2 regions of the Blautia sp. MB18-30 genome follow, and region 2 is predicted to be linked to the other one. Evidence: predicted binding sites of a transcription regulator. Region 2 holds the regulator's gene; the other holds the start of a gene.

Region 1 (15,467 bases), on a different contig from region 2:
AAATACGGTTTCTGCTGTTCTCGCTTCTTCCCATAATAAAATATGCAGTAACTGCATGTTTCCCGTCAGCGGAACGTCCGATCACAATTCCTCTTCCCGGATAGGAATTTTCTTTCAGTTCTTTTTCAAGTGAAAATGTCGTCATTTTTCACAGTCCTCCTTGTCTAATGTAAGGCCCGGGGCTTATCCCAGGATATGAACGGTAACAAAAAACCGCCTGGACACCCCTTATCAGGCTGCCCAGGCGGTCGGCTTCTCACTTCACTGCACTCCCTGTAGGTAATCCTACTTTCCGCCAGTCATGCAGCTTCTGCTGTTATACTACAATACTTCTTCTTAATTTTCAAGCCCCTATTTTCAGAAATTATTTTTCCAGACTTCTTGTTGCTCACAAAATAAACAATAACACTTTATTTCCCCTGTAATGCATAATCTGTCTGGATCTGTGCTGCAATGTCTGATTTCATCTGGATCCATGCATCGGGATTTTCCACGTAATACTTCGGACAGTCTTTACCTGTGACATCATAATGACGGATCACCTGATCCGAAGTCAGTCCAAAGCGTGTACAAAGCCACGCTGTCAGCTTTACCGCCGAATCATAGGTTGCTGTATTAAACTGCCCTGTTTCATCCGGATGGCAGCATTCAATGGATATGGTATCTACATTTCTGGAATTTGTGGCATAGGATATTTCTGAAGTGGGAATACATTGTACCACTTCTCCCTCCAAACCTATCACAAAATGACTGCTGACTTTGTTGTCCTGCGTTATCGCAAGATTTTCAAAATAATTCCGGTTGGATACGGCAGTAGATCCCGGATTGGCCGTATAATGAATGGCTATATAATTTACCTGTTCCATAGAAATCTGTGGTCTGGAATAGGAATTCGGTGTCAGAAGCTCCACATCAATAAAAGGTGCTCCTTCTGCCTGCCATTGTTCCGGTCCGCCATTTCCGCTGGCATTCCCGGATATTTCTTCCTGTCCGGACTGAGTTTCACTCTGTTCCATGCGCATCTCAAAAAATGCGTATCCTAACGCACACGCAGCAAAAGCAACGATCACAATGATACATATCAACACAATCCTCTGCAGGATCTTGATCGGGTTCTTTTTTCTCAAAGACTTCTTTTTTCTTCTGGAAGACCCGGAGGAAGTTTTCTTTACGGAAACAGGCCGCCCGCTATGGGACGGCCTGGGTGACTTTTTACCGGTCTTACCTTTTTTTCCTTTATTATTCATCTACACTGTAGTTTGGAGCCTCTTTTGTGATGTGGATGTCATGTGGATGTGACTCTTTAAGAGATGCAGCTGAAATCTTGATGAATCTGCCTGTTGTCTTAAGCTTCTCAATATTTTCTGCTCCACAGTAACCCATACCGGATCTTAAACCACCGATCAGCTGGAATACGGTATCCTCAACGTGTCCTTTATACGCAACACGACCCTCAACACCCTCCGGCACAAGCTTCTTTGCATTCTCCTGGAAATAACGATCCTTGCTGCCGTTCTCCATAGCTGCAATAGATCCCATTCCACGGTATACTTTATATTTTCTTCCCTGATAGAGCTCGAATGTTCCCGGGCTCTCATCGCATCCAGCAAACATGCTGCCCATCATGCAGACATTGGCGCCTGCCGCGATAGCCTTGGTGATGTCTCCGGAATACTTGATTCCACCATCTGCGATGATCGGGATTCCGTAGCTGTTGGCTACTTCATAGCAATCCATAACAGCAGTAACCTGCGGTACACCGATACCTGCAACAACACGTGTGGTACAGATAGATCCAGGTCCGATACCAACTTTAACTGCATCTACACCAGCTTCGATCAGTGCCTTGGTAGCTGCTCCTGTTGCAACGTTACCTGCGATAACCTGAAGTTCCGGATATGCAGCCTTGATCTCGCGGACTGCTTTTAAGATATTCTCAGAATGACCATGTGCGGAATCAATTACGATTACATCCACATTCGCTTTCACAAGTGCATCTACACGTGCAAGTACATTGGCTGTGATACCAACTGCCGCACCACAGAGAAGACGTCCCTGTGCATCCTTGGCTGCAAGCGGATATTTGATCTGTTTCTCGATATCCTTGATGGTAATGAGTCCTTTTAAATTAAAGTCGTCATCTACAATGGGTAATTTCTCCTTACGGGATTTCGCAAGGATCTTCTTGGCATCCTCAAGTGTGATTCCTTCCTTGGCTGTGATCAGTCCTTCAGAAGTCATGCACTCCTTGATCTTTCTGCTGAAATCTGTCTCAAATTTAAGATCACGGTTTGTGATAATACCTACAAGCTTTCTGCCTTCTGTGATCGGAACACCGGAAATACGGTATTTCGCCATCAGATCATTGGCATCTTTCAGTGTATGCTCCGGTGAAAGATAAAATGGATCTGTAATAACACCGTTCTCAGAACGTTTAACCTTATCAACCTCTTCTGCCTGTGCTTCGATGGACATATTCTTGTGGATGATACCGATACCACCCTGTCTGGCCATGGCAATTGCCATTCTGTGCTCTGTAACTGTGTCCATTCCCGCACTCATCATGGGGATATTCAGCTTTACTTTCTTGGTTAAATACGTTGAAACATCTACCTGATTCGGAATCACTTTAGAATAAGCCGGAACCAGAAGGACGTCATCAAACGTAATGCCTTCACCAATAATAGTACCCATTGCATTTCCTCCCTTGTGTAAGATATTTTAAATTTGTGAACTAGTGTAACAAAAAACAAGATTCATGTCAATCCAAAAAAACTTTACTTGGTGCAGAATTTTTCATGGTATTTGCAAGTGCGTCATCCAGTTCCAGGATCACTTTGCAGGTTTCTCCACTGTCTCTTATGATCATTGCATAGCGTTTATGATCCTCAATTCCTGATGAAAAATCATACTCTTTCATCTTCTGATTGCCATTATAATAGTCCATTCTGTGGGACTTTAATGGTGCCACAAGGTCTGCCTCCGCAAGCTGGAGCGATTTCACTCTTTTCCTTTTTGATTTTGACATGATCATATCAATGTCCAGTTCTCCGTTAACAAACAGATACTCGTACTCCAGATCTGTCTTCGGTATTACAAAATAACATGCAATACCAAGTGCAATAGCCGGTACCAGCAAAAGTACATTCAGCACAAGGCCTCCCAGGACCATGATCACCGTCAGCGCTATCAGACCGTATTTCACAACCAGATCTTTCGCTGTCTGCTTCTTTTTTACCAGAAGCTCTGAATATAAGTCACTCATTTGTTTCTTCCTTTCGTAATTTACTGACTTTTTGATTATAACACAAAAAGAGAGCCGCGTCTATGGCGCAGGCCCTCTCATTTTGTGAATTAATTATTTCACCTGCTCAGCTGATAATTACATCATTCCCATTCCCGGGTTTGCAGCCGGAGCCGGAGTATCTTCTTTGATTGTGGAAACTACAGCCTCTGTTGTAAGGAGTGTAGATGCAACACTTGTAGCATTCTGAAGAGCACTTCTTGTAACCTTAGCCGGATCAAGGATTCCGTTCTCAACCATGTTTACGTATTTCTCATTGAGAGCATCGAAGCCTGTACCGATCTCAGACTCTCTTACTTTGTTGATAATAACAGCGCCTTCCAGTCCTGCGTTTGCAGCGATGTGGAACAGCGGAGCCTCAAGAGCTTTCAGGATCACATAAGCACCTGTCTTCTCATCTCCTTCAAGTGTTGTTGCAAGTTTTGCAACCTCTTTGGAAGCATGGATGTAAGCAGATCCGCCACCTGCGATGATACCTTCCTCAACAGCTGCTCTTGTTGCTGCAAGAGCATCCTCAAGACGAAGTTTTGCTTCTTTCATCTCTGTCTCAGTAGCAGCACCTACACGGATAACAGCTACGCCGCCAGCCAGTTTTGCAAGTCTCTCCTGAAGTTTCTCTTTATCGAACTCGGATTTTGTCTCCTCGATCTGCGCACGGATCTGTGCAACACGTTTTGCAATGGCATCTTTGTCACCGAGACCATCAACGATAACTGTGTTCTCTTTTGCAACTTTAACAGATTTTGCACGTCCAAGCTGCTCCATCTTAGCTTCTTTCAGGTCAAGACCAAGCTCATCGGAGATCACCTGTCCGCCTGTCAGGATCGCGATATCCTGAAGCATCTCTTTTCTTCTGTCACCATAGCCAGGAGCTTTTACAGCTACTACCTGGAAGGTTCCTCTCAGTTTGTTGACGATCAGAGTTGTAAGGGCCTCACCCTCAACATCCTCTGCAATGATGAGAAGCTTTGCACCAGCCTGAACAACCTGCTCAAGAAGTGGAAGGATCTCCTGGATATTGCTGATCTTCTTGTCTGTGATCAGGATGTACGGATCATCAAGAGTTGCCTCCATTTTCTCCATATCTGTGGACATGTATGCGGAAATATATCCACGGTCAAACTGCATACCTTCTACAAGGTCAAGCTCTGTATGCATGGTCTTGGACTCCTCAACAGTGATAACACCGTCTTTGGAAACTTTCTCCATAGCATCAGCAACAAGCTGTCCAACCTGCTCATCACTTGCAGAGATTGCTGCTACGTTAGCGATCTGCTCTTTGCCGTTGATTGCCTGGCTCATGTTCTTGATCGCTTCTACTGCAACATCTGTTGCTTTTTTCATACCTTTTCTGAGGATGATCGGGTTGGCACCTGCTGCCAGGTTCTTCATTCCCTCATGTACCATTGCCTGTGCAAGTACAGTCGCTGTTGTAGTACCATCACCAGCTACATCGTTTGTCTTGGATGCAACCTCTTTGATGATCTGAGCACCCATATTCTCGAATCCGTCCTCAAGCTCGATCTCTTTTGCAATGGAAACACCATCGTTTGTGATAAGCGGAGCACCGAAAGATTTGTCAAGTACTACATTTCTTCCTTTCGGTCCAAGTGTTACTCTTACTGTATCTGCAAGTTTATTTACACCAGCTTCAAGTGCTGCTCTTGCTTCTGCGCCGTATTTGATCTCTTTTGCCATGATAAAATGACCTCCTATTTATATTGATATACGATAAGATGTTTATATTATTTAATAACTGCCAGGATATCTTCCTGTTTTACAATGATGTAATCCGTACCATCCATCTTAACTTCTGTTCCTGCATATTTGGAGTAAATAACAGTGTTTCCGACTTCTACTTCCATCTTTACTTCTTTGCCATTTACAACTCCGCCAGGACCAACTGCGATAACTTCTGCCTGCTGTGGTTTCTCCTGTGCCTGTCCCGGAAGTACGATTCCGGATGCTGTTGTCTCTTCTGCTTCAACCTGTTTTAATACTACTCTGTCGCCTAAAGGTACTAACTTCATGATCTATGTTCCTCCTTTATAAGTTCCATCTTCGTCTGCTAGCACTCACTTTATACGAGTGCTAATCACTATGGCTATATTAGTGAATTTCACATATTTTCGCAACCCTTTTAAGATATGGTTTTTCTATATTATTCTGATTTTATCTCTTTTATACTCTTGTTTTCTCTTGTTTTCTTAATTTCATTATTTATTTTGATTTTATGAAACAGACAAAAAAGAGACTCCCACGCTAGCGGGAAGTCTCTTTTGTCACGTTCTTTATCTTATATCAAGCATCTGACAGTGCTGATCACATTATGCCTTCTTGCTTCTCTGTGCTTTTATCTCCTCAAGCTCATCAAAGATCACTTCATTAAGAACTTTAATGTAAGTTCCCTTCATACCGGATGAACGGGATTCGATCACACCTGCACTCTCGAATTTACGCAGTGCATTTACGATCACGGATCTGGTGATACCTACACGGTCAGCGATCTTGCTGGCAACCAGGATACCCTCATCCCCATCCAGCTCATCAAAAATATGGATGATCGCCTCAAGTTCTGAGAAGGACAGTGTACTGAATGCCGATTTAACGATCTGCTGTTTTCTGTCTTCTTCTGCGTTCTCGTCATGAACCGCACGCATCATTTCCAAGCCTACAACTGTTGTACCATACTCGCTGACAATAATATCCTCAATATCATAGGGATGATCATTGCGGTACATGAATAACGTTCCCAGTCTCTCACCTGCAATATCGATCGGATTCACGATTCCCTGATAATTTCCGGGTACATGCTCAAAGCCAAGTGTCTGGAGATTGACATTCTCCTTTGTGGAAAGAACACCAAGAAATCTCTCATTCAATAACGGGTCGATATGTCCGCCGATTTTGTCATCGATCAGCTCTGTGATCTCATCCACACCCGGGCAGATACTGACTCCCAGAACCTTACCTTTCTTACTGAGTACCAGGATATTGGAACTTAAGGTTTCCATGAGCACCTGGCAAATGTCGTTAAACACTACCTTGCTTGAGCTGCTGTTATGCAGAAGCTTATTGATTTTTCTAGTTTTATCTAGCAACTGAACGCTCATTTTTCCTCCTTTCACTTTCGTACTTTGAAAGAAATCGTTTTTCTAGTCTAATATTACACGTTATTCTGGAAATTTACAAGACTTTTTTATATTTTTTTATTTTTAACGGGATTTTCTGAAAATTGGTGGAAAAGCATTTATTCAATCAATCTTCATCTTTTGGTTTTTGTTCCACATATCCGCAGGTTTCCTGGCTGCAAACCAGCTTATTTCCCTTTTCGAGCATATAATTACCACATTTCGGACATTTCTTTGCAGAAGGTTTCTGCCAGGACATAAAATCACATTCCGGATTATTCTCACATCCGTAATATTTTCTGCCTTTTTTCGTTTTTTTCATGACAATTTCGCCGCCGCACTTCGGACATGCAACACCGATCTTCTCATAATATGGTTTTGTATTACGACAGTCCGGAAATCCGGGGCATGCAAGAAATCTTCCATGAGGACCGTACTTGATCACCATGTTGCGGCCACAGTTGTCACAGATCACATCCGTAACCTCATCCTGTATATCAACTTTCTCAAGCTCTTTCTCAGCCTCATCCACATCATGCTTCAGATCCGGATAGAAGTTACGTACAACCGTTTTCCACTGTACGGTACCTGCTTCCACGCAGTCCAAAAGTCCCTCCATAGTTGCTGTAAAGTTTACATCCACAATACTTGGAAAAGCCTGTTTCATAATATTATTAACAACCTCTCCAAGCTCTGTGACGTAAAGATTTTTCTGTTCCTTGGATACATAGCGTCTGCTGATGATCGTTGTGATGGTCGGCGCATACGTACTCGGACGTCCGATTCCAAGCTCTTCCATAGTCTTTACAAGTGAAGCCTCTGTGTAATGTGCCGGCGGCTGTGTAAAATGCTGCTCCGGCTTCAGTTCTTTCAGCTTCAGCTCCATACCCTTTTCCAGACTTTGACTTAAAACATTGCCCTTTTTGTCATCGCCTTCTTCTGTGTACACAGACATAAAGCCATCAAAGGCAACCTTGGATGCTGCAACCGTGAACACATACTCACCTGCTCCGATCTTGACAGACGTGGTCTCATAACGTGCCGGTGCCATTCTGCTCGCCGCAAAACGTCTCCAGATCAGCTGATATAAACGGAACTGATCCCTGGTCAGGGATTCCTTCACCAGAACTGGTGTCCTCGCAATATCTGTAGGACGGATCGCCTCATGAGCATCCTGTATCTTCTGTCCGTTTTTGATTGCCTTCTCTGTCTGAGAAACATAATCCAAACCATACTGCTCAGAAATATAAGTTCTTGCTGCTGCATCTGCTTCCTCTGAAATTCGAGTAGAATCTGTACGCAGATAGGAGATCAGACCTACCGTACCACTGCCTTTTACATCCACACCTTCATATAACTGCTGTGCCAGGCGCATAGTCTTCTGCGTAGAAAAATTCAGTGTCTTGGCAGCTTCCTGCTGCAGAGTACTTGTGGTAAACGGAAGGGGAGCGTTTTTGATCCTCTCACCTTTTTTTACTTCTGTGATCTCATATTTACAGTCTTCCAGACTTTTCAGAATCTCATCCATTTCCTGACGGTTTCTGATCGGAAGTTTTTTATCTGTTCCATAGAACTTGGCTGTCAACGGTTTCTTCTCACCCTTTACCTGAAATTCACCCTCCAGGCTCCAGTATTCTTCAGGAATGAATGCATTGATCTCATCTTCTCTGTCACAGATGATACGCAGTGCCACAGACTGTACACGGCCTGCACTTAAGCCTCTTTTTACCTTGGCCCAGAGCAGCGGACTGATGGTATAACCTACCATACGATCCAGCATACGCCTGGCCTGCTGTGCATCTACCAGATTCATGTCCAGTTCCCTGGCCTGCTTGATGGACGCCTTAACTGCTGTTTTTGTTACTTCATTAAATGTGATCCTATGCATCTTTGCAGTATCTGTCTTCAAAGCCTGCATCAGATGCCAGGAAATTGCTTCTCCCTCACGGTCAGGGTCAGTTGCAAGATAGATCTTATCTGCTTTTTTTGCTTCTTTACGAAGTTTTGCAAGAAGCTCACCCTTTCCCCGTATTGTAATATACTTCGGTTCAAAATCATTGTCCACGTCAATACCAAACTGGCTCTTGGGAAAATCCCTCACATGACCGTTGGACGCTTCTACTGTATAATTTGCCCCCAGAAATTTCTTTACTGTCTTCATTTTAGCAGGTGACTCTACTATCACCAGATTTTTGGCCATTTTACCTCTCCTAATCTCATTCTGCCTTCCTGTCCGGCTTAAAAAATCCTGCTAAATCTCCGGGCAAAAAAGCATTTATTCAAGTCTGATATAATACTGTCTCCCGGTTTCCTTCACAAGCCCCATCAAAATAAGCTGTCCCAGGATCCCGGCTGTTTTTCCCGGTGAAAAACCGGTTTTTCTGATAATATGATCCAGATTTTTTGGTCGTAAATCGAGACAACTATACACCAAATCCAAATCCGTTGCAAGTCCTAACTTGCTTTTTTCAGACAAATTTGTCTTTTTTTTCACAGATAATCCCCACTCATCCAGAAGTATTTCCGGAGAGTATGCAATTCCTGCTCCGTCGTAGATCAGCTTGTGACAGCCTCTGCTCAGCGCATCATTTACCGCTCCCGGAATGGCGTATACCATCTTCCCCTGTTCCAGTGCACAGGCAGCTGTGATCAGTGATCCGCTCTTTTCTTTTGCTTCCACCACAAGCACCAGATCTGCCAGTCCACTGATGATCCGGTTCCTTGCCGGAAAATAATATGCCCTGCCTTTGGTACCTGGTTCATATTCGCTGATGATCCCTCCGTTTTTTTCGGGGATCCTCCGGTAAATACCTCTGCTGGATGAAGGATAACAGATGTCCACACCATTTCCCAGCACGGCAAAGGTCGGGGTACCACCTTCCAGAGCACCCTTGTGGCCCTCAGCATCAATGCCGGCCGCCATACCGCTGATCACCTGTACCCCATGTTCGCTTAAGAATTTTCCGTAATTAAAGGCCTGTATCCGTCCGTAAGGACTGCACAGCCTTGCTCCCACGATCGCCGCTGTAGGTTTGGCATCATCCGGAAAGCTTCCAATGTAATATAATTGTTTTGGCATACCGGGAAGTTCCTTAAGTCTTGCCGGATAAACACTACTGTCCTTCCGGGCACACCGGATCCTTGTTTGCTGTATTTCTTCCATATAAAATACCTTCCTTTTTTCTGTTTTATGACCAGTATTTCTTATCATATGCCCGGTAAGCCAACGCCTCGCAGATATGTTCTTCCTTTATCTTTTCGGAAGATTCCATATCCGCGATGGTCCTGGCCGTTTTCAGGATCTTATGATATGCTCTGGTACTGAATTGAAACTGCTCATATGCCTGCTCCAGAAGTTTGTCTGCCCCTCCCGTCATTACACAGTATTTTTCCAGTTTTCTTCCGTCAAGCTCCCCATTGAAGCAAAATTTTTCCTTTTTGTAACGTTCTCTCTGGATCTCCTGTACTGCTTCCACCCTCTTTCTTATTTGAGCAGAGGATTCCCCTGCAATTTTCTTTTTCATTTTTGAAAAACTCACTGCCGGAACTTCTGTGCAGATATCAATACGCTCCAGGAGAGGCTGGCTGATCTTTCCAAGATAATGCGTGATCTCCCCTGACGTACAACGACATCTGTTCATATCCGGGTAAAATCCGCAAGGACAAGGATTCATCGCTGCCGCCAGCATAAAACTAGCCGGAAAAATATAAGTTCCGGCAGCTCTGGACAGATGGATCTCCTTATCTTCCAGCGGCTGACGCAGGATCTCCAGGCTTTTTCTGGAAAATTCCGGCATCTCATCCAGAAAAAGAACACCTCTGTGTGCAAGAGTGATCTCCCCCGGCCCCGGTATCCTGCCGCCACCTGCCAAAGCCTGAGGGGAACTGGTATGATGCGGACTTCGAAAAGGCCTCTGCCGGATCAGCGGATCTTTTTCCGTGAGAAGTCCTGCCACACTGTATACCTTGGTGATCTCCAGGCTTTCCTCAAATGTCATCTCCGGCATAATGGTCGGCAGACGTCTTGCCAGCATGGTCTTTCCGGATCCTGGCGGTCCGATAAAAAGAATATTATGAAAACCGCTCACTGCGATCTCTGCCGCCCGCCTGGCTCCTTCCTGCCCGCAGATATCCGCAAAATCAACCTTTGGTATTTCCGGTTTGTTTTCTGTTTTTTCTTTTTCCTGATACGCAGTTGTATAAGTGTTTGGGTCTCTCAGACACCGGATCATGTCATTCAGACTTTTTACTCCAAACACCGGCATATCCTTCACCAGATTCCCCTCCCGGATGTTTTCCTCCGGAATAACGCAAAAGCGTAAGCCCAGCTCTCTTGCGCGGATCACCCGAGGCAAAACTCCGGCAACCCCATGGATCTCTCCATTCAGACTGATCTCTCCTACGATCATAACTCCTTCCAGAAGATCCGGTTCCAGAATTCCGGCAGCCGCAAGTACTGCAGCCGCCACAGGCAGATCAAAACCGGCTCCTTCCTTTTTCATATCGGCAGGTGCAAAATTTACAGTTACTTTTTTTGGTGGCAGACAAAGCCGGTTGTTCTTAAATGCAGTCCGGACTCTTTCCTGGGCCTCTCTCACCTGGGCAGAGGGAAATCCTACCATAGCAAAAGAAGGCAGACCATCACTGACATCTGCCTCAACCTGGATCTCACGTACTTCCATTCCGTAGATCGCTGCTGATAAAACACTCGCAAACAAATACATTCCTTTCTGCGAAAAAAACGGATCCCGATCTTCCATCTTTTCGTCTTTTCAGGTCAGGCGGATATTCGAAATCCGCATTGGTTAAAAACAAGGGAATTTTCAGATAGACATTTTCTGAATTTTAGAAGATAATAAATTTAGTATAGTCCATTTTGCTCTCTTTTGCAAGGGTGCATTTCGTTCTGTTTTATACTTTCAATAGAAAGAAGAGGTGAGCACAATGAAATTTCAGCGTATTCAGGATTTACGTACAGACGCGGATCTGTCCCAGAGAGAATTAAGTGAGATTCTTCATATCAGTCAGCGTTCTTATTCCCATTATGAAACGGGATCCCGTAATATTCCTATCGAAATGCTTATCCGGCTGGCAAATTATTACGACACCAGCATCGATTATCTCGTCGGCCGCACAGACCGCAAAAAAATGATCAAATAAAGAGATCCCCGGAAATGTGGAACAGTTTCGGGAATTCCTGTATCGGGATTCCCTGATTGCCAAAATCCGGGGATTCTTTATTTTACCGTGTTTTATTTTTTTGATCATTCCGTATAATAGGTTTCTTCTTCTCCGTAGGGAATCTCATATTCTTCTGTATTCTCATCAGAAGAATCTTCACTGCTTTCGCTGTAGGATTCCTGTTCATAGGAATTTTCGTTGCTTTCATTATAGGAAGCATCTTCTTCGGAATTTTCGGATACTTCCAGGGATGGCTCCTGCCGGGTCATAATAGACTCTGTTTTCGGATAGGTCAGAGATCCATCTCCCCGTTCATATGTTTTTACCTTCACATAAAGCTCACCACTTTTATCGAAAACAAACTCTCCTTTTGCCTTATTCCCTTCGGAATCCTTAAAACGGAACTGTGTGGCATTTCCTGCTACCTCTGCAGTCACATCTGCTTCTGCGGTCATGGAAGGATCTTTTCCATTCACTCTCTTATAGGTAAAGGAAACAGATTTCAGGCTGATATCATAAATATCGATCGTTGTCAGCCCGTCTTCGCTGTACCAGATCCCTTGATAATTTTCCGGTTCAAATGCCGGAAGGATTGTCGGGACCGGTGTCAATGACGGTGTCGGTGTCGCTGTCGGAACCGGTGTTGCTGTTGCTGCCGGAGTTGCTGTCACCTCCGGAATACTGTCCAATGCAGCCAATGCGGCCTCTCTTCGTTGTTCTTTTTCCACCTTATCCCTGTGGGAAACATACAGCATCCCTCCAAGTCCTGCCAGAATAAACAGGATGATCAACAGGACCAGAACCGCTCTCAGCCGTTTTTTTCTTTTTTTGTTTTTTCTCATCTGCATCACCTCTGTTTACTATAGCATACAGGAAACGCTTCTTGTATTTCTCAATTCTGCTTATTTTTTCTCTTTGATGATACCTTTTCTGTAAGCTTCCAGAAGCTGGATCAGCTCACTGATCCTTTCCTTCAGAGCAGTTCCGGTATCGGTATCACCGACCAGAGTACGTTTGTTATTGTAGTGAACTGCTACCCTGTTGGAAACAATATCCTGCTCCTGGGCTACCGCTTCTTCCGCAGAAGTAAAAGGCTCATGAGCAGACAGGATCAGCCCGTAGGAGTTATAAACCAGTGTATAACCGGCAATCCCCGTAACCTTCTGATATGGTCTGGAAAAACCGCCGTCGATCACAAGAACTTTGCCATTGCATTTTACAGGACTCTCTCCCTCACTCTGGTGAACCGGCACATGCCCGTTGATGATGTGACCTTTTTCCGGATCCAGTTCAAATTCACGGAGCAGATCATCTACAACATTCTCATTTTCCAGAAGATGATAGTAGGCATTTTTAGTTTCTTTATGTGTTTCCTTATCTTTAATAAAATAACGTTCAAAGGTGGTCATCTTGTCTTTTCCGAACAGTGGTGAATTCGGAGCTGCCCAGATATACCACATAATATCCCTGCCTTTACGCTTTTCATCCTCATTTACAGAGAAAAACGCCCGGCGCACATAAGTCTCAAGAACATCGTACAATTCTTTTCCTTTGTAGGTTTTTCCATAAATCTGGACTTCTTTCAGACTTCCATCCTCATTAAGCGGAATACTTCCATGGAACAGAAGATTTCCATTATAAGTTTTATAAAGGCCTCCCTTGTCCAGAAGAAGCCGGACATGATTCTGCAGTTTCTCGCAGTTTCGGAACGCGGAATCCAAGCGTTCCATTACATCCTTTTCCTCTGTAGTAAGTTCATATGGCTTTTTCCAGTCAATAGTAGGAAAATATGTATCGGTCAGCGGATATTCTTTTCCGTCCGGAAGTGTGATCATTCCCTTTTTCGGATCGATCCTATGAAGCAAACAACGCTTTTCCATATGGAATTCTTTGTGCCGGCGGATCAGCTGACCCTCCAGCTTAAACTGGATAATGGCAATAGCCTTGTGCATTTTCCGTCCAAGCTCTTCTTCCAGAATACTATAGTTATTGGCATCTCCCTTCATCTCAAAAGCAGTACATGGATCATCCTTATAAGCCTCCATTGCAAAGGTTGCCAGAGGCATGAGATTGATCCCATATCCATCCTCAAGAATATCCATATTTCGGTAACGGATGCTGTTCCGGATCACCGTTGCAATGCAGGCTTTCTGTCCTGTAGCAGCTCCCATCCAGACCACATCATGATTTCCCCACTGGATATCCAGCGAATGATATTTCATCAAACGATCCATGATGAAATGCGGGCCCGGACCTCTGTCATAAATATCTCCCAGCACATGAAGATGATCCACAACAAGACGCTGGATCAGTTCTGCCAAGGCAATGATAAAATTCTCTGCCCGGCCGATCTCAATGATCGTATTGACGATGGCATCGTAATATGCTTCTTTGTCCAGAACTTCCGCTTTCTCTGTGATCAGCTCCTCGATCACATATGCATAGTCTGCAGGAAGTGCCTTACGGACCTTGGAACGGGTATATTTGGATGCCGTTGTCTTGCATACTTCGATCAGACGATAAAGTGTGATCTTATACCAGTTCTCCATGTCTTCTTCCTGTTTTTTTACAACCTCCATCTTTTCCTTCGGATAATAGATCAGTGTGGCAAGAGAACGTTTGTCGCTGTTGCTTAAGGTATGTCCGAATACATCATCGATCTTTTTTCGTACAGCCCCTGATCCATTCCGAAGAACATGGGAAAACGCATCGTATTCTCCATGAATGTCCGACATGAAATGCTCGGTACCTTTCGGAAGGTTTAATATAGACTGCAGATTGATGATCTCTGTTGAAGCCTTTGCTATAGTAGGATACAGCTCCGCAAGTCGCTGCAGGTATCTTAATTCTTCTTTTTTCATAGTATCTGGTATCCTCCTGGGAGTTCTCACTGCCAGATCAGCCTTCAGGATAAACGGCAGTATTTTTTATTTATTGTAAGCCCTTCCGGTATCATATATCAACCCGTAAAATCAAACAGTGACATCTGATTGGACTGCGGGATATCTCCGAAAAGATCCATATCATCCATCAGATCGATAACGGTCTTGCTGACCTTGGTACGATCACGGAAATCATCCTTGGAAAGGAATCTGCCTTTTGCGGCAGCATCCACAACTGCCTCTGCTGCCTTATCTCCAAGACCCTCTATGGTATCCAGAGCAGGCATCAGTTTATCTCCGATGATCTGGAACCGGTGTGCCTTTGCCTTATAAAGATCGATCGGCACAAAATCAAAACCTCTGGCGTACATTTCCTGTACGATCCTCATATCCTTCAGTGTATCCTGTTCCTTCTTGGATGCCTCATCACCTTTTTTCCGGATCTCCGCCATATAATATTCCAGACGTTCTTTTCCCATGCACATCAGTTCATAGGAAAAGGAAGTGGCACGGATACTGAAAAATGCTGCATAATAAGCCAGTGGATGAAACACTTTATACCAGGCGATACGATACGCCATCATAACATAGGCTGCCGCATGGGCTTTCGGGAACATGTACTTGATCAGCTTACAGGACCAGATATACCAGTCCGGAACATCATGCTCTTTCATAGTCTGGATCCATTCCTCACGAAGACCCTTTCCCTTACGGACACTCTCCATGATGGTAAACGCCAGACCACTTTCCACTCCTTTTCCGATGAGATAGATCATAATATCATCTCGCGTACAGATTGCTGTGGAAATGGTAGCTGTACCATTCTGGATCAATACCTGGGCATTTCCAAGCCATACATCCGTGCCGTGGGAAAGTCCAGCAATACGTACCAGGTCGGAAAAATATTTCGGCTTGGTATCGATCAACATCTGCATGGCAAAGTCTGTACCAAACTCCGGGATCCCGAGG
Region 2 (15,467 bases):
GAAAAAGTGCTTTCGGACTTTTTTCATGGACAAGCTTTCCGATCTCTTCTACCGGCATCACGGCTCCCACCTCATTGTTCACGTACATCACAGACACCAGAATGGTATCCGGACGAAGAGCCTCTTCCAATGCATCCAGCTTTACAACGCCCTGATGATCAACAGGAAGGATGGTCACCTCATAGCCCTGTTCCTTCAGATAAGCAAAAGGCTGGGCCACTGCTGCATGCTCTACTGCAGTTGTGATGATATGGTTTCCCATTCGCTTATTGGCTTCCACACCACCGATGATAGCAAGGTTATCCGATTCTGTTCCACCGGAGGTAAAAAGAATCTCTTTTTCATTCACTTTCAGTAATTTTGCAAGGGTCTGGGCACTTCTGCGGACATAATTCTCCGCTTCCATTCCCTTTTTATGCATGGCAGAAGGATTTCCGAAATCTTCTGTCATGGTTTTGCAGACAATATCCTTTACTTCATCGAAGCATCTCGTTGTCGCGGAATTGTCAAAATATGCTTCCATAATCTATTCATCCTCCAGTTGAAACATCAGAACAGAAAGTACTGCGAGTCCCGCGGTTTCTGTCCGTAAGATCCGGTGTCCCAGGGTGATGGGTTTCGCACCGGCTTCCATGGCATCTGCCACTTCCTGCTCTTCAAAACCACCCTCAGGGCCGATAAAGACACCGATGCTTTTTCCCGGTTCGATCGACCGGATCAGTTCTTTCGTCTCTTTCATTCCCTTTGCAAGCTCATAAGGGATCAATAGAACGTCCAGTTCTTTTGCATAGACAAGGGCTTCTTTAAAGGTCATCACGGAATGTACCTCCGGCACCAGCATACGCTTGGATTGTTTTGCCGCACTTTCTGCGATCTGCTGCCAGCGGGATACTTTTTTTTCTGCTTTTTTGTTATCCAGTTTTACCACGCAGCGTCTGGTTGAAACCGGAACTACGGAATATGCTCCAAGCTCTACTGCCTTCTGGATGATCAGCTCCATCTTATCAGCCTTCGGCAGTCCCTGAAAAAGATAAATACGGTTCTGCAGCTCATAATCCGGCTCCTGTACATAGAGGATATGAAGCAGGACTTCATCCTCCCCCGCGTTTTCGATCACACAGTGATATTCTTTTTCCTTATCGCTGATCCAGAGCTCCTCGTCTTTTTTCATGCGGAGTACGTTTACGATATGGTTGACGTCACTTCCTGTGATATGGATCTCATGTCTGTCCCCGTCAATCTGATGAGGTTCCACAAAAAATCGCTGCATGAGATCAGTCCTTTCTTGCTGTCACAGATACCCACTCGCCCTGATGAGTCACTTCTACCAGAGTCAGTCCGGCGTCTTTTACAGCCTTCACTACGACATCCTCCTTTACATCCAAGATGCCTGATGTAATGTAGTAAGCGCCTTTTTTCATCTGTGCAACGATCACCGGAGTCAGCGGTACCAGAACATCTGCCAGAATATTTGCAGTTACGATATCATATTTCTCATATCCGACCTGATTCTGAACTTCTTTGTCATCGATGATATTTCCGATCATCATGTCAAAAGATTTCTCCTCGATCTGGTTGGCCTCCTTGTTCTCAGATACTGCCGGAACTGCACAGGGATCAAGGTCTGTACCAACCACATGACCTGCACCAAGCTTCAGTGCAACGATCCCCAGGATTCCACTTCCGGTTCCCACATCAAGGATCTCCATTCCCGGCTTCACAAATTTCTTCAGCTGACGGATCACAAGCTGTGTGGTCTCATGCATTCCTGTACCAAAGGCAGTTCCCGGATCAATGTGGAGGATCATCTTGTCCTTATCTTCTGCCTTCACTTCTTCCCAGGACGGTACGATCAGAATGTCGTCTACATAGAACTGATGGAAGTACTGTTTCCAGTTATTGATCCAGTCCTTGTCCTCTGTCTGGGATTCTGTGATGGTTGCCTCTCCGATATCCACAAAGCTTCTCAGATCCTCCAGTGCAGCCTTCACATCTTTCAGGATTGCCTCGGTATCCGCATCCTCTTCCAGATAGAAGTTCAGATATGCGATCCCGTCATCTGCTGGTCCTTCCGGCATGATATCCACAAACATCTGTGCCTTATCCTCATCGGTCAGTGGCTGCTTGTCCTGGATCTCCACACCTTCAATCCCCACCTCGGCAAGTGTACAGATCACAATATCCTCTGCCTCTGTTTTTGTCTTAAGTGTAAAACGGTTCCATTTCATCTTTTATATCTCCTTATGCTGTATACACATTTACGGATTTTCGTTCCTGTCTGTCGCCTGTTTTCTATTGTCCCGAAAACGGGCACTTCTTTTAATATACACGAATACAGAAAAAAAAGAAAGAGGCATTTTGTGCCTCTTTCCTGTTTTCACTTTATTTATTCCTCAAACATTTCCTTAACTTTCTCACGGAAACCTTTTTTCTTCTTTTCGGTTTTTTCGGAAGTCTCGGATGTGCTGTCCTCTGACGGACGGTTTCCGCATGCCGCATCAAAAGCCTCCAAAGCTTTCTTTGCCTCCTCATTAAGGTTAGTCGGAGTCTGGACTACCAGTGTTACATAGTGGTCACCACGAACGTTCTTGTTACGTAATGACGGAACACCTTTGCCCTTCAGGCGGATTCTTGTATCCGTCTGTGTTCCCGGTTTCACCTCATAGGAAACCTCACCGTCAACGGTATTAATACGCATCTCACCGCCAAGTGCAGCCTGTGCAAATGTGATCGGAGCTGTTGAAAAGATATTCATATCCTGTCTCTGGAAGATCGGATGACGGGCTACATTTACCTCAACCAGCAGATCTCCTCTCGGACCGCCGTTGGTTCCCGGCTCACCTTTTTCACGGATACGGATGCACTGGCCATTGTCGATACCGGCCGGTACAGATACCTGGATCTTCTTTCTGGAAGAGGTATATCCGGTTCCACGGCAGGCACTGCATTTGTCCTTGATCACCTTACCGGTTCCGTTACAATCCGGACAGGTCTGAACATTACGTACCATACCAAACATGGACTGCTGGGTGTAAACGATCTGGCCCTGGCCTTTACATTTCGGACAGGTGATCGGTGATGTTCCCGGTTTCGCTCCGGTTCCGTGACATGTGGTACACTCATCTTTGAGAACGATTTCCAGCTCTTTCTCGCATCCGAAAACCGCTTCCTCAAAAGTAATGTTCACACGTGCACGAAGGTTGGCACCCTTCATCGGTCCATTGTTGGCCCGTCTGGTTCTGCCTCCGCCGCCGAACAGGTCTCCGAAGATATCTCCGAAGATGTCTCCCATATCCGCACCGTTGAAGTCAAATCCACCAAAGCCGCCGGCACCGCCTCCGCCGCCGTTTTCAAATGCCGCATGACCAAACTGATCATACTGTCTTCTCTTGTCGGCATCACTTAAAACGGAGTAAGCCTCTGTCGCCTCTTTGAATTTCGCTTCAGCCTCTTTATCACCCGGATTTACATCCGGGTGATATTTCTTGGCCAGCTTACGATATGCTTTTTTTAATGTTGCGTCGTCGGCGTTTTTATCCACACCTAAGACTTCATAATAATCTCTTTTATCAGCCATTGTAATTATTTCCTACTTGTCTTAGACTTCCTTGTAATCAGCATCTACAACATCATCGCCGTATCCTGCTTCATTTCCGCCCTGAGCACCAGCGTTTCCGCCCATGTTGCCCATATCCGGTCCAGGACCAGCCTGACCCTGAGCTCCCTGAGTCTGCTCATACATCTTGGAGAACAGTTTCTGAGCGCTCTCCATCATCTTCTCCTGTGCAGCCTTGATATCTGCAACCTGAGAATCAGTAAGCTCCTGAGCATTTGCTGTCTGTGCAAGAAGATCTTTCAGTGCATTGAGGTCAGCCTCAACACTTGCTTTATCGTTTGCGTCAAGCTTGTCGCCAGCTTCTTTCAGTGCATTCTCAACCTGGAATACCATGGAGTCTGCATTGTTTCTTGTGTCGATCGCCTCTTTACGTTTCTTATCCTGAGCCTCGAACTCAGCTGCTTCTTTGACAGCTTTGTCGATATCGGAATCGGACATATTGGAACCAGCTGTGATCGTGATGTGCTGCTCTTTACCTGTTCCAAGGTCTTTAGCGGATACATTAACGATACCGTTGGCATCAATATCAAATGTTACCTCAATCTGCGGAACTCCACGACGTGCTGGCGGGATTCCATCCAGACGGAACTGGCCGAGGGATTTGTTGTCTTTCGCGAACTGACGCTCACCCTGTACAACGTTGATATCTACAGCTGTCTGGTTATCTGCTGCTGTGGAGAAGATCTGGCTCTTCTTTGTAGGAATTGTAGTATTTCTCTCGATCAGACGAGTTGCGATACCACCCATTGTCTCGATGGACAGAGACAGCGGAGTAACATCCAGAAGAAGGATATCACCGGCACCTGCATCACCTGCAAGTTTACCACCCTGTACGGAAGCACCAAGTGCAACACACTCATCCGGGTTCAGGTTCTTGCTTGGCTCTTTGCCAGTTAACTGTCTTACCTTATCCTGTACAGCCGGAATACGGGAAGAACCACCAACCAGAAGTACCTGGCCAAGCTCAGAAGCTGTGATACCTGCATCAGACAGTGCACGGCGAACCGGCTCTGCAGTCATCTCTACAAGGTCATGTGTCAGCTCATCAAATTTAGCTCTTGTAAGGTTCATATCAAAATGCTTCGGTCCCTCAGCTGTAGCTGTGATGAACGGAAGGTTGATGTTTGTTGTTGTTGCGGAAGAAAGCTCTTTCTTAGCCTTCTCAGCTGCCTCTTTCAGTCTCTGAAGAGCCATCTTGTCGTTGCTTAAGTCTACGCCCTCTGTTCTCTTGAACTCGGAAAGCATGTAATCTGTGACCTTCTTATCAAAGTCATCTCCACCAAGACGGTTGTTACCAGCTGTGGAAAGAACCTCGATAACACCATCACCGATCTCGATCACGGATACATCGAATGTACCGCCGCCAAGGTCGTATACCATGATCTTCTGCTCTTTCTCATTGTCAAGACCATATGCAAGAGCTGCTGCTGTAGGCTCGTTGATAATACGTTTTACATCAAGACCTGCGATCTTACCTGCATCTTTGGTAGCCTGACGCTGAGCATCGTTGAAGTAAGCCGGAACTGTGATAACTGCCTCTGTTACTTTCTCACCAAGATATGCCTCTGCATCCTTTTTCAGTTTCTGAAGGATCATTGCGGAAATCTCCTGTGGAGAATATTTCTTGTCATCGATGGTTACACGGTAATCGGTACCCATCTCTCTTTTGATAGAGGAGATTGTTCTGTCTGCATTTGTAACTGCCTGACGTTTTGCAGGCTCACCTACCAGACGCTCTCCTGTTTTTGTGAATGCTACAACGGATGGTGTTGTTCTTGCGCCTTCTGTATTTGCGATAACTGTCGGCTGTCCACCTTCCATTACGGCTACACAGCTGTTTGTTGTACCTAAGTCAATACCAATAATCTTTCCCATGATTTTTTCCTCCTGTTTTAGTCTGTATCTGTTAAAATAAAGTTTGTTGTCAGTTAGTTTGCAACCTTTACCATACTGTGGCGTACTACGAAATCCTTGTAGGTGTAGCCCTTCTGAAATTCTTCCACCACGATGTTCTCTCCAACCTCTTCATCCTCCACATGCATCACTGCATTATGGAAATCCGGGTTGAATTCCTTTCCCACTGCTTCGATCGGCTTCACACCAAGCTCATCCAGTGTTGTGGTAAGCTGCTTGTAGATCATTTTCATTCCATCTGCAAAAGCATCGCCTTCCTGTGCCTGTGCAAGACCTCTTTCGAAGTTATCCACAACCGGCAGGATCTTTTCAACGATCTCTTTTGCGCCGATGATGTACATGCTGGATTTTTCTTTTTCCGTTCTTTTACGGAAATTATCAAATTCAGCCATGGTACGCTTCAGGCGATCGGTAAGTTCCTCCACCTTCTGCTCAGATTTATCTTTTTTCTTCTTTCCGAAAAAGGAAGTTTTTGATTTTTCTTCTTTTTTATCCTCTGAGGCAGCTTCTTCGCCTGGAGTATTGTTTTCTTCCTCCGGCAGATCTTCTCCCTCCGGTGTCAGGTTTTCTTCTTCCTGATCTCCGTCAGTTACGGGGATTTCCTTCTCCGCTTCCTGCTCTTCGGATGTTTTCTTTGTTTCCTCCGACACTTTTTTTCTACCGCCTTTCTAAGTTTTCTTCTTTTTCAAAACGTCATCCAGATGATTCTTCAGTTCCTTCAGACTGTCCACTACATTCTCATAATCCATTCGTTTGGGACCGATGATCCCGATGGTTCCGTACATTCCGTCTCCCAGTTCATATCTGGCAGTTACAATGCTGCAGTCCTTCATGGTCTGGATCGGCATCTCATCACCGATGTAAACCTGGATTCCTGTATTCTCTCCATCTGACATCTGTTCTTTTACAAGATCGGCAAGTTCATGCTTCTCCTCAAATGCGGAGATCAGCTCCGTTGCCTTCTCTTTATCGGCAAGCTCCGGATACTTGAAGATGTTAGTTGCACCTGAAGTATAGATCTCCATATCTTCCTCTTCCACATGAATGGTGGCTGCCACTGCATCCAGAACCGTTGCCACCACACCGCTGTGGCTGCCTGCCTGTTCCTTCAGTCTGGCGATCATCCCAAGGTTGATATCCTGAATCGGGATCCCATTGAGATTGGTGTTAAGAAGAAGATTCAGTTTCAGGATCGTCTGGTCGTCCATTTCCTCATCCAGATTGATGATCTGGTTCCGGACTGTATTGTTGTCACTGACAACCACTGCCACAAGCTGAAGCTCGCTCATTCTCGACAGCTGGATGAACTTGATCTTGTTGCCGCTGTACTGCGGAACGGAAACCATGGTAGCATAGTTGGTATTGGAAGCAAGAACCTTCGCAACCTTCTTAAGCACCTTATCCATCTTATCTGTCTTCTCAATGATCAGATCTCGCAGCTCTGCAACCTCCGCTTCCTTCTCCTTCATCAGCTCATTGACGTAAAGTCTGTAGCCTTTATCTGAAGGAATCCTTCCTGCTGAGGTATGAGGCTGGACGATATAGCCCATATCTGTCAGGTCTGACATTTCATTTCGGATCGTTGCGGAACTTACATTGAGATCCGCATACTTGGAAATGGTCCTGGAACCAACCGGTTCTCCGGTCTCCATATAGGTCTTGATGATTGCTTTTAAGATTTTTTGCTTGCGCTCATTCAACACCTCTTCCATGAAGCCATCTCCTTTCCTTTTTATTCTTCCTGACGGATGTTGATTCTTTTTTTATATCTGTTAGCACTCATTTTAGTGGAGTGCTAACATCTACAGTCTTTAAGATATCACCATGTAAAATATTTGTCAATATGTTTTGAAAAAAAGTTCTTATTTTTTCAAAACAAAAAAAGCATCAGTACGATGCTTTTTTGTAATACTGGTCTATGCAGTTCTGTGCCCCGGCAAAAAATTCCGCTTCTGTTTTCTGTCCCAGCACATATTTCTGAAATTCCGTTCCCATGGACGAAACAGCTTCTATGGAATCGGCACACAGTGGTCTTGCCTTCAGCTTATAATCTTTCAGATATTGCCGGACCATTTCAATGCCATCCAGATCAAAATTCTTATCCTCGATCACATCCAGTCTTGCCGGACACATTTTTGTCAGCTGTCCGTAATTTTTGCTGGCCTCATATCCGGACACATACTGAAGGAACTTCAGAGCTGCTTCTTTATGATCAGAATTTTTATTCAGTACATACTGCCAGGTTGCGATATTGGTCACCTTCTCGTCAAATTCCGGAAATGGTGCCATATGGATCTTATCTTTTCCATACACGCCTGCATTCTGAAAAGTACTCAACACACCGGTATACATAAACATACATCCATACTGGCCGTTTATAAATTTTTCATTCAGCTGGTCATGCTGGTCGATCAGATTCTCCTCTGATATCATCCCTGTATCCAGCATTCGCTTCATATATTCTGCCGCTTCTCTTGTTTTCGGATCCGTCCAGTCTGTATAATCTCCTCCGAAAAAATCGACATACTCGCTGATACTATTATATATGTAAGAAATCTCCCATGCATCCCCATATGCATATTTTCCCGTATTCTGAAGCTTTTTCTGAAGGATCTCAAGATCACTGAGACAGGAGAGTCTGTCCAGACCAGCCTGATCCAGCAATTCCTGGTTCACCCAGAATGCCATGATATCCATCCTGAACGGTACCGAAAAAATATGTCCGTCTGACATGCATATTTCTTTCAGGTATTCCTGCAGAAAATTCGCCGCTGTCTCCTCTGTCATAACCGTATCTTCCAACGGAAGAAGAAATCCCTTATGTTTAAATTCGGATATCATCTCATCATTTACTGTGATCAGATCAACAGAATCATCTCCTGATGTCAGAAGAGTTGCTATTTTGGCCTGGCGATTGTCCGCATTGGCCGGACATTTTTCAATATGGATCTTTATTCCAAGATCTTTTTCCGCCTGGCTGATAAAAGAATCAAAGCCTTCTGTGCCTGCATCCACATGAAGGATCGTCAGTTCCTGTCTGTTCTCCGGCACAATATCAGATGCAGCCTCCTTCTTCTGGACTCCACATCCTGTCACTGCCAGAGCCAGGGCAAATACCCCGCAAAATACCTGTTTTTTCAATCTCTACCACCCTTTTTATCTGGGCCATCTATCCTCTTTTGACATCAACGGCTGGAACGGTGCATGAGGAAGTGTCTGATACCAGTACGCTACACTTGCCACATCATCCTGTCGTTCAAACAGGCCACGGTATCCGACGCCTATCTGCTGAATCGTAACGCGAAGATCCTCTTCAAAGCAGATTGGATCCTGTAAATGCCATCTGTAAAAGCCTCTCATTGGCGGGCAGTCATCATTATGATAAAAATTGTGGATCAGCTCGTCATGGGCAGAATAATACGGATATCCCAGATACGGCGTGTTATAATTCTGTTCCACGGTTTTTCCATCCACCTGTTTGGCAAAGCTCCAGGAACCACCAAAGTAATCTTCCGTTCCTGTTCCACAGATGGTCGGATACTCCTCATCTCCGTCAATATAAAACTTCATTTCTCCCTCGCCCCACCAGTAACGTTCCAGTGTGGTAAGTGCCATGTAGGTTCCTATATAATGGCCTTTTCCTTTTACTCCATCCAAAATTGTATAATCTTTTGTTTTTTCTGTCAACCGTTCCCTTCTCCACTGCGCATGGAAATAAGCAATATCGTCCGGAAGCTCATCATAGAGACAGTAATCTACCTGATAAAAGAAAGCCGGGATTTTATTTGCATGCTGGTTTTCCAGTGTGATCTTTGCTTTCTTCTTAAACGGCATCGGGAAATAGCAGTTAAAGCCCCTGTTTGGAACAACAGCCACCGGAACAGAATTTACAAAACATTCCCTTCCGAATCCGCAGCAGAAGAAATCACCCAGAGGACTTTCCACGGAAGGAGTTTCCTCGTCATCCCAGTACATACGGATTACAAGATCTCTCAGTACAAAGCAATCTGCCTCTGTAGTCTTGTTATCAACGGTGATCCAGATATGATTGATCTGTCCCGGTCCTTCCATTTCTGCCAGAGTTACCACAGTTCCCGGCTCAATATCCCTGAGACACGGGCTTCCTTTTCTGGACGGTCCCAGATGACTTGCAGCCATACCGCCTCTGCCTTTTTCTCCATGAGGATTTTCTGCGTTGATCGCACGGCTTTTTCCATGCTTTGCAAGTGCGATCCCTCCCAGTCCGCCTGTAAATGCCTGATACATATCTGTTTTCTCCTCTCTTTTGGAAATTAAAAATATTATATTTACGCTTTTACTCCACCTGCCATGATACCATCCATGATCTGTTTCTCAAAAACAGCTACAAAGATAATGATCGGAAGAAGGATGATCCATCCCATGGCGCTGACCAGATCCCACGGAACTCCATACATGTTGTCACGTAACGGAAGCTGTACGATGGAAACAGAAAGTACCTGAATACCATTTGAATAAAACAACGGTGTGAAAAAGTTATTCAGACAGGTAATAAAGTTGATAATGCAAACCGTAGCGATTGCCGGCTTCATCAGCGGCAGAACGATCGTAAACAGTCTCTGTGAAAAAGATGCGCCGTCAATAGCAGCTGCCTCCTCCAGTGAGATCGGGATCTCACCGACAAAGTTTCTGAGGATCAGAACCGTAAACGGTATAACGGTACTGATATAAAGAAGGATAAGTCCCGGATATGTATCATACAGCTTTACCTTCTGCATAAACTCATACAGCGGGCGGGCTGTGACAACCTCAGGGATCAGCATGGTAGCCAGAACAAACGCAAATGCAACAGAAACTCCCTTTGAGTTAAATCTTGAGAAGCCATAGGCAGCCATTGCACACAGCACGGTACTGATCACAAGTGTAATGCCTACGATCAGAACTGTATTTCCGATCTTTGAAAGCAGTCCTACATTCTGTATCAGAAATTTATAGCTTTCCAGTGTGGGATGATCCGGAAGATAATCGATCGGTGTTTTAAACAGTTCTCCTGACGGTGTGATCGAAGAAATAAAGATCCAGTAAACCGGGAACAGGATCAGAAAAGCCACAACTGCAAACAGAACCCATCTTCCAACGGCTACCACTCCATGATAAACATTATATTTTCCTGTATTCTTCACGATAATTCCCCCTAACTGTCAAACTTATTCATAACACGTATATTCAGCCAGCTGAAGATCGCCATTACAACAAACAGCAGCATAGCCAGCGCCGAAGCATATCCTACGTTTAGATTTGTAAATGCTTCTGTTGTGATTCTGTATGCGATCAGCGCAGTATCCTCTCCAGGGCCTCCAGATGTCATGGAATAAACCAGATCGAAGGTTGTCAGTCTCCAGAGTGTGAACGGAATACATAAAGTCAGGACATTTTTTGCGATCAGCGGAAGTGTGATCCGGAAAAAGCTCTGGATCCCGTTTGCACCGTCTACCTTTGCTGCCTCATAGATATCGCCGGAAATAAACTGAAGTCCGGAAAGTACAAGAATTGCAAAGAACGGAAGGTCCTTCCACAGGTCCATTGCAATTACCGCTGCTCTTGCAGTACCTGTATTGATCAGCCAGCTGTTCTGGTAACCCGGTACAAACCAGCGGATAAAATCATTGATCAGACCATAATCATTGTTAAATGCCCATTTTGCAGCCATACCGGCTACTACTGCAGGCATAGCCCACGGGATCAGCACGATGGTCCTCAGAAAACGGCGGCCTTTGAATTTCATATTCAGGATCAGTGCCAGGATAACTCCGAGGATCACATGAAAGATCATGGAAGCAACCACAAATATTGCCGTAAAGCTGATCGATGTGAGCACTTTAGGATCAGAAAATACCTTCAGGTAATTCTTGAAGCCTATAAATTCATTGATACCTGCAAGGATACTGATATTAAAGAAGCTGTTTTTCACAGTCATCAGAATGGGATATACTGTTGTAAAACCTCGAATCAGTACAACCGGCAGGATCAAAAGCCATGGTATCCACTTCATATTTTTTTTGCTTATTGTCATGGAACTTTCCTCCCTGTTCATCAAGCAATGTAAAGCAGACTTTTACCTCTGCTTTACATTGCTGTTTTTTTATATCTTTTACTTATACATATCTACCACATCCTGAGCCTTCTTGCAGAACTCATCAACTGTAATCTCGTCTTTCATACAGGACTGGAAGATTGTTCCCATATCGCTGATAAATTCCATTGTCTGTGCCACCATCGGACGTCCCTGTACATTGCATTCATTTGCATATCTGCTGTACATTTCTTTTGCCGGGTCAGAATCCGGAACTACCTTCTCTGCAACATCCTTTCTTGCAGGATATCTGTCAAATGCTTTATAGGAAGCTTCCATTCCGCCTTCATCAGCCATATACTGGAGGAATTTCACAGCTGCATCTTTATTCTTGGATGCTTTGTTGAGAACATAGCTCCAGGAATCTGTAAAGATCGCACGCTCTCCCTTGCCGCTGAAATCCGGTACCATTTCCATGTGGATCTTATCTGCGCCAAGCATATCTGCCTTTGCATAATCTGTTCCAAGGCCCCACATGAACCAGCATCCGTATTTTCCGTCATTGATCTTCGGATTCATCTGCTCATATTTATCAGCGATCTGCTCGATGGATGTTTCTTTATCAGCAACCAGATCGTGGAGGAACTGAACTGCTTCCTTGTTTTCCTCTTTGGTCCAGTCAAAATAATCGCCGCCGAACATGTTTACAAACTGTGCAAGCTCGTTAAATGCATAAGTTTTCTCCCAGGAACCGCCGTAGCCGAATCTTCCGTCCTTGGAAACAGCCTTCATATACTTCATGAAATCCTCTTTTGTATCAATGGATTTGATTCCGACCTCATCCATGATCTCCTGATTTACCCAGAATGCAAAATATCCTGTATAGCCTGGAACACCGATAATGTTTCCGTCCTTATCTGTGATCATATTCTTTACATATCCCTGGGCAAACTGATCAGCGATATCATCTGTCATTACTGTATCATTCAGTCCTTCCAGCCATCCGGAATTTTTAAATGCCGCACTCATCTCATCGTTGATCTGAATGACATCCACGGAAGCATCTCCTGTGGAAAGCATTGTGGTGATCTTCTGCTGACGGGTATCTGTATCTGTAGGTGCCGCAATTACATTAATGTTCAGGCCCGTGGCATCTTCCACATTTGCAAGCCAGTCCTCAAAATCCGGGTCTGTGGTGTCGATGCTGTATAAGGTAAGATCATATTTCTCCTCTGCGGAAACAGTAACCACGTTACCTGCCATACCCACAACCATCGCTGCTGCCAAAACTGCACTCATTACTTTTTTCTTCATATCTTTCTTCCTTTCTGGACATTTTCGTGTTTGTCCACACCTGTTTTTGATGGTTTAAGGATACCAGAGAGCCCCCTCATTCTAAATACAATATTTTATGATTTCTTTATATTATTTTTCGTTCTCTTGTATTTTTGTTGTTAATTTTTTATAATCCTTTTATATAATCTATATTTGTAACGGCTTTTTTTCACAGCTGGATTCGGTTTCATTAATTTGTTTTCGACATAAAGGAGAGTATGTACTATGAAATTCCACAAATGTATCCCACCCATTTTTTCCTCATTTCGCTATAAGCTCCTGCTCGCATTTCTGATCGCAACTATGGTACCTCTGATTTCCCTGACCTTCATCAGCTATCACATTTCCTATAACATTGCCAGAGATCGTATCATCGATTCTGCCGTAATGACTGACAAGCAGCTGGTCTCTCAGCTGAACGACCGCCTCGGTCAGGTTGAAAATGTAGCAGATACCATACAGTTTCAAATGTACTCCCTAAATCAGCCTTCCTCTAATAAGGTAGATGCACTGAAAAAATTCACCACTGTAAAAAACAATATTTCGCTGTATAAATCCACATTCGATTTCTTCCATATATATGTTTTTCTGCAGCCCGATCAGCTCGGTTCAAAAGAAAGCCTGTACTTCTTTTCCACAGATGAGCTTTCTGCATATGGTCTGGATAAAAATATTGTTTCCGGTTCAGGCTTTTCCTCTGTCTGGATACCGGTTTCCAATATGCCTCTGCCTAAAATACTGTCCACAAAAAAATCATCTGCCGATGTGATCCTCTGCGTCCGGGCACTGAAAAATCAGGCCACCGGTATTCTGGAATACGCCTACGGCATTGCTCTGGACACCTCAGAGCTTACCACTTATCTGCAGCCTGCTGCTTTGGATTCCCGCATATACAGCTACATTCTCACAGATCACGGAGAGATTGCAGCAAAAAATACATCCTCACTGAATTTATCCGGAATTTCCAAAGCACAGTTTCAGAAACTCAAAGGAAATGCAGATTCTTCTTTTCACAGCGGCGACAAATATTATAACTGCTGCACCTTAAGCAATGGCTGGCTTCATGTTACCGAAATCCCGGAAAGCTATATTCAGGGCAACACGCACATCCTGATCCGTGCCTTACTGATCACTGTCCTTATTTTCTTGCTCCTTACTGTTATCATCGTTATCCTGTTTTCCGAAAATCTTACCCGGAAGATCACTGCACTTTCCTATGCAATGGAAGCCTTTCAGCTGGGATATGACCCGGAACATCTATCTATCGTTACTGTTCCCCACCCGGATGATCCTTCCAGGTATGATGAGATTGACAGACTGGGCATCACCTTTGAAGATATGCAGCACACAATAGCCGGAAACCTGAAGTCCATTGTAAATCTTTCCGTAAACGAAGAACGTCTGAAATACCAGCTGCTCCAGTCACAGATCAATCCGCATTTTCTTTACAATATCCTGGGATCGATCCGTACCTGCCAGTCCCTTGGAAAGCTTGACATTGCTGATCAGATGATTGCAAATCCGACTGCCTTTTACCGTCTTACCCTGCGTAAATCAAAGGAACTTATTCCTATTAAAGATGAATTGGAAATTGCCCGGCTTTATCTGGAAATGGAAAAGCTCTGTCATAAAGATAATCTGGACTGGGAGATCGAAGCAGAAGATGGAATCGAAAATTTCCTGATCTGCAAGTTTACACTTCAGCCATTTCTCGAAAATTCCATTCTGCACGGGATTTCTTCGGGCACACCAGCTGTTTTCATTTCGATCCATGTTCTTTATGGCGATGATACGGTTGTGATCTCCATTGAGGACAACGGTGCCGGCATGGACTCCGAAACCCTTGCACAGCTGCGCCATGCTATTGAGCATAATGTTATTGATTATGAGAAGCATTTTGGAATTTCCAACGTAAGTTCCCGTATTTCCAACCCATTATACGGAAACGGTTCCGTAAGGATCCGCAGCAACCCCGGAAACGGCACATACGTCACCATTGAATTCGAACAGATGGAGGAAGATATCGATGAAAAAAATAATGATCGTAGATGATAATTACTTATCTGCAGAAGGTATCGAAAAAAACATAGACTGGGAAACACTGAATGCAGAGATCATCCATGTCTGCTACAATGGAACCTCTGCTATCGAAGCCATGAAAAAAGAACCGGCAGATCTGATCATTTCTGACATTGAAATGCCTGATCTTGACGGCATTTCCATGAGCCGTCAAGCTCTTGAGATCAATCCTATGGTGAAGATCATCCTGATCAGTGCCTATGATAAATTTGAATATGCAAGACGCGCTCTGCTCCTCGGTGCTCTGGATTATATCGAAAAGCCTCTGGATTATGCCTATCTTATCCAGAAGGTAAAAAACGCTTTTGCACTGATGGAAAAGGAACAGAAAAATCTCCAGCTTCTGAAACAAAGCAGGCCTCTTCTTACGGAAAAATTTTTCCGCGAGATCACACACCTTCCGTCTTCTGAAGCAGCCTACCGACTGAAGCCTTATCTTAAGTATCTGAACCTGGAGCTGAATTATGATTT

The links. Region 2 encodes HrcA, which represses chaperone genes, less so after heat shock. Its sites were predicted from a motif close to TGTTAGCACTCNNNNNNNNNGAGTGCTAACA; they were not measured.
Region 1: groES (co-chaperone GroES) is a predicted target of HrcA. The motif match lies at 5,371-5,401, and genes of this name have one in related genera.

What each region holds. Positions count from the first base shown of each region.
Region 1 is NZ_JAMOYY010000018.1:31,231-46,697, reverse strand. It holds gene NCY57_RS10010 (IMP cyclohydrolase) at 1-145, opposite strand, end outside; ZMP/ZTP riboswitch at 232-313, opposite strand; gene NCY57_RS10005 (peptidoglycan recognition protein family protein) at 411-1,127, opposite strand; gene guaB (IMP dehydrogenase) at 1,240-2,694, opposite strand; gene NCY57_RS09995 (DUF6106 family protein) at 2,762-3,265, opposite strand; gene groL (chaperonin GroEL) at 3,383-5,002, opposite strand; gene groES (co-chaperone GroES) at 5,050-5,334, opposite strand; gene codY (GTP-sensing pleiotropic transcriptional regulator CodY) at 5,632-6,417, opposite strand; gene topA (type I DNA topoisomerase) at 6,563-8,635, opposite strand; gene dprA (DNA-processing protein DprA) at 8,711-9,598, opposite strand; gene NCY57_RS09965 (YifB family Mg chelatase-like AAA ATPase) at 9,624-11,159, opposite strand; gene NCY57_RS09960 (helix-turn-helix domain-containing protein) at 11,380-11,595, shown strand; gene NCY57_RS09955 (hypothetical protein) at 11,700-12,458, opposite strand; gene NCY57_RS09950 (fructose-1,6-bisphosphatase) at 12,519-14,477, opposite strand; gene NCY57_RS09945 (PolC-type DNA polymerase III) at 14,576-15,467, opposite strand, start outside.
Region 2 is NZ_JAMOYY010000012.1:35,800-51,266, reverse strand. It holds gene NCY57_RS07465 (cysteine desulfurase family protein) at 1-523, opposite strand, end outside; gene NCY57_RS07460 (16S rRNA (uracil(1498)-N(3))-methyltransferase) at 527-1,270, opposite strand; gene prmA (50S ribosomal protein L11 methyltransferase) at 1,275-2,228, opposite strand; gene dnaJ (molecular chaperone DnaJ) at 2,387-3,577, opposite strand; gene dnaK (molecular chaperone DnaK) at 3,599-5,491, opposite strand; gene grpE (nucleotide exchange factor GrpE) at 5,545-6,180, opposite strand; gene hrcA (heat-inducible transcriptional repressor HrcA) at 6,199-7,242, opposite strand; gene NCY57_RS07430 (ABC transporter substrate-binding protein) at 7,418-8,671, opposite strand; gene NCY57_RS07425 (glycoside hydrolase family 172 protein) at 8,687-9,796, opposite strand; gene NCY57_RS07420 (carbohydrate ABC transporter permease) at 9,838-10,692, opposite strand; gene NCY57_RS07415 (carbohydrate ABC transporter permease) at 10,704-11,582, opposite strand; gene NCY57_RS07410 (ABC transporter substrate-binding protein) at 11,661-12,896, opposite strand; gene NCY57_RS07405 (sensor histidine kinase) at 13,143-14,969, shown strand; gene NCY57_RS07400 (response regulator) at 14,944-15,467, shown strand, end outside.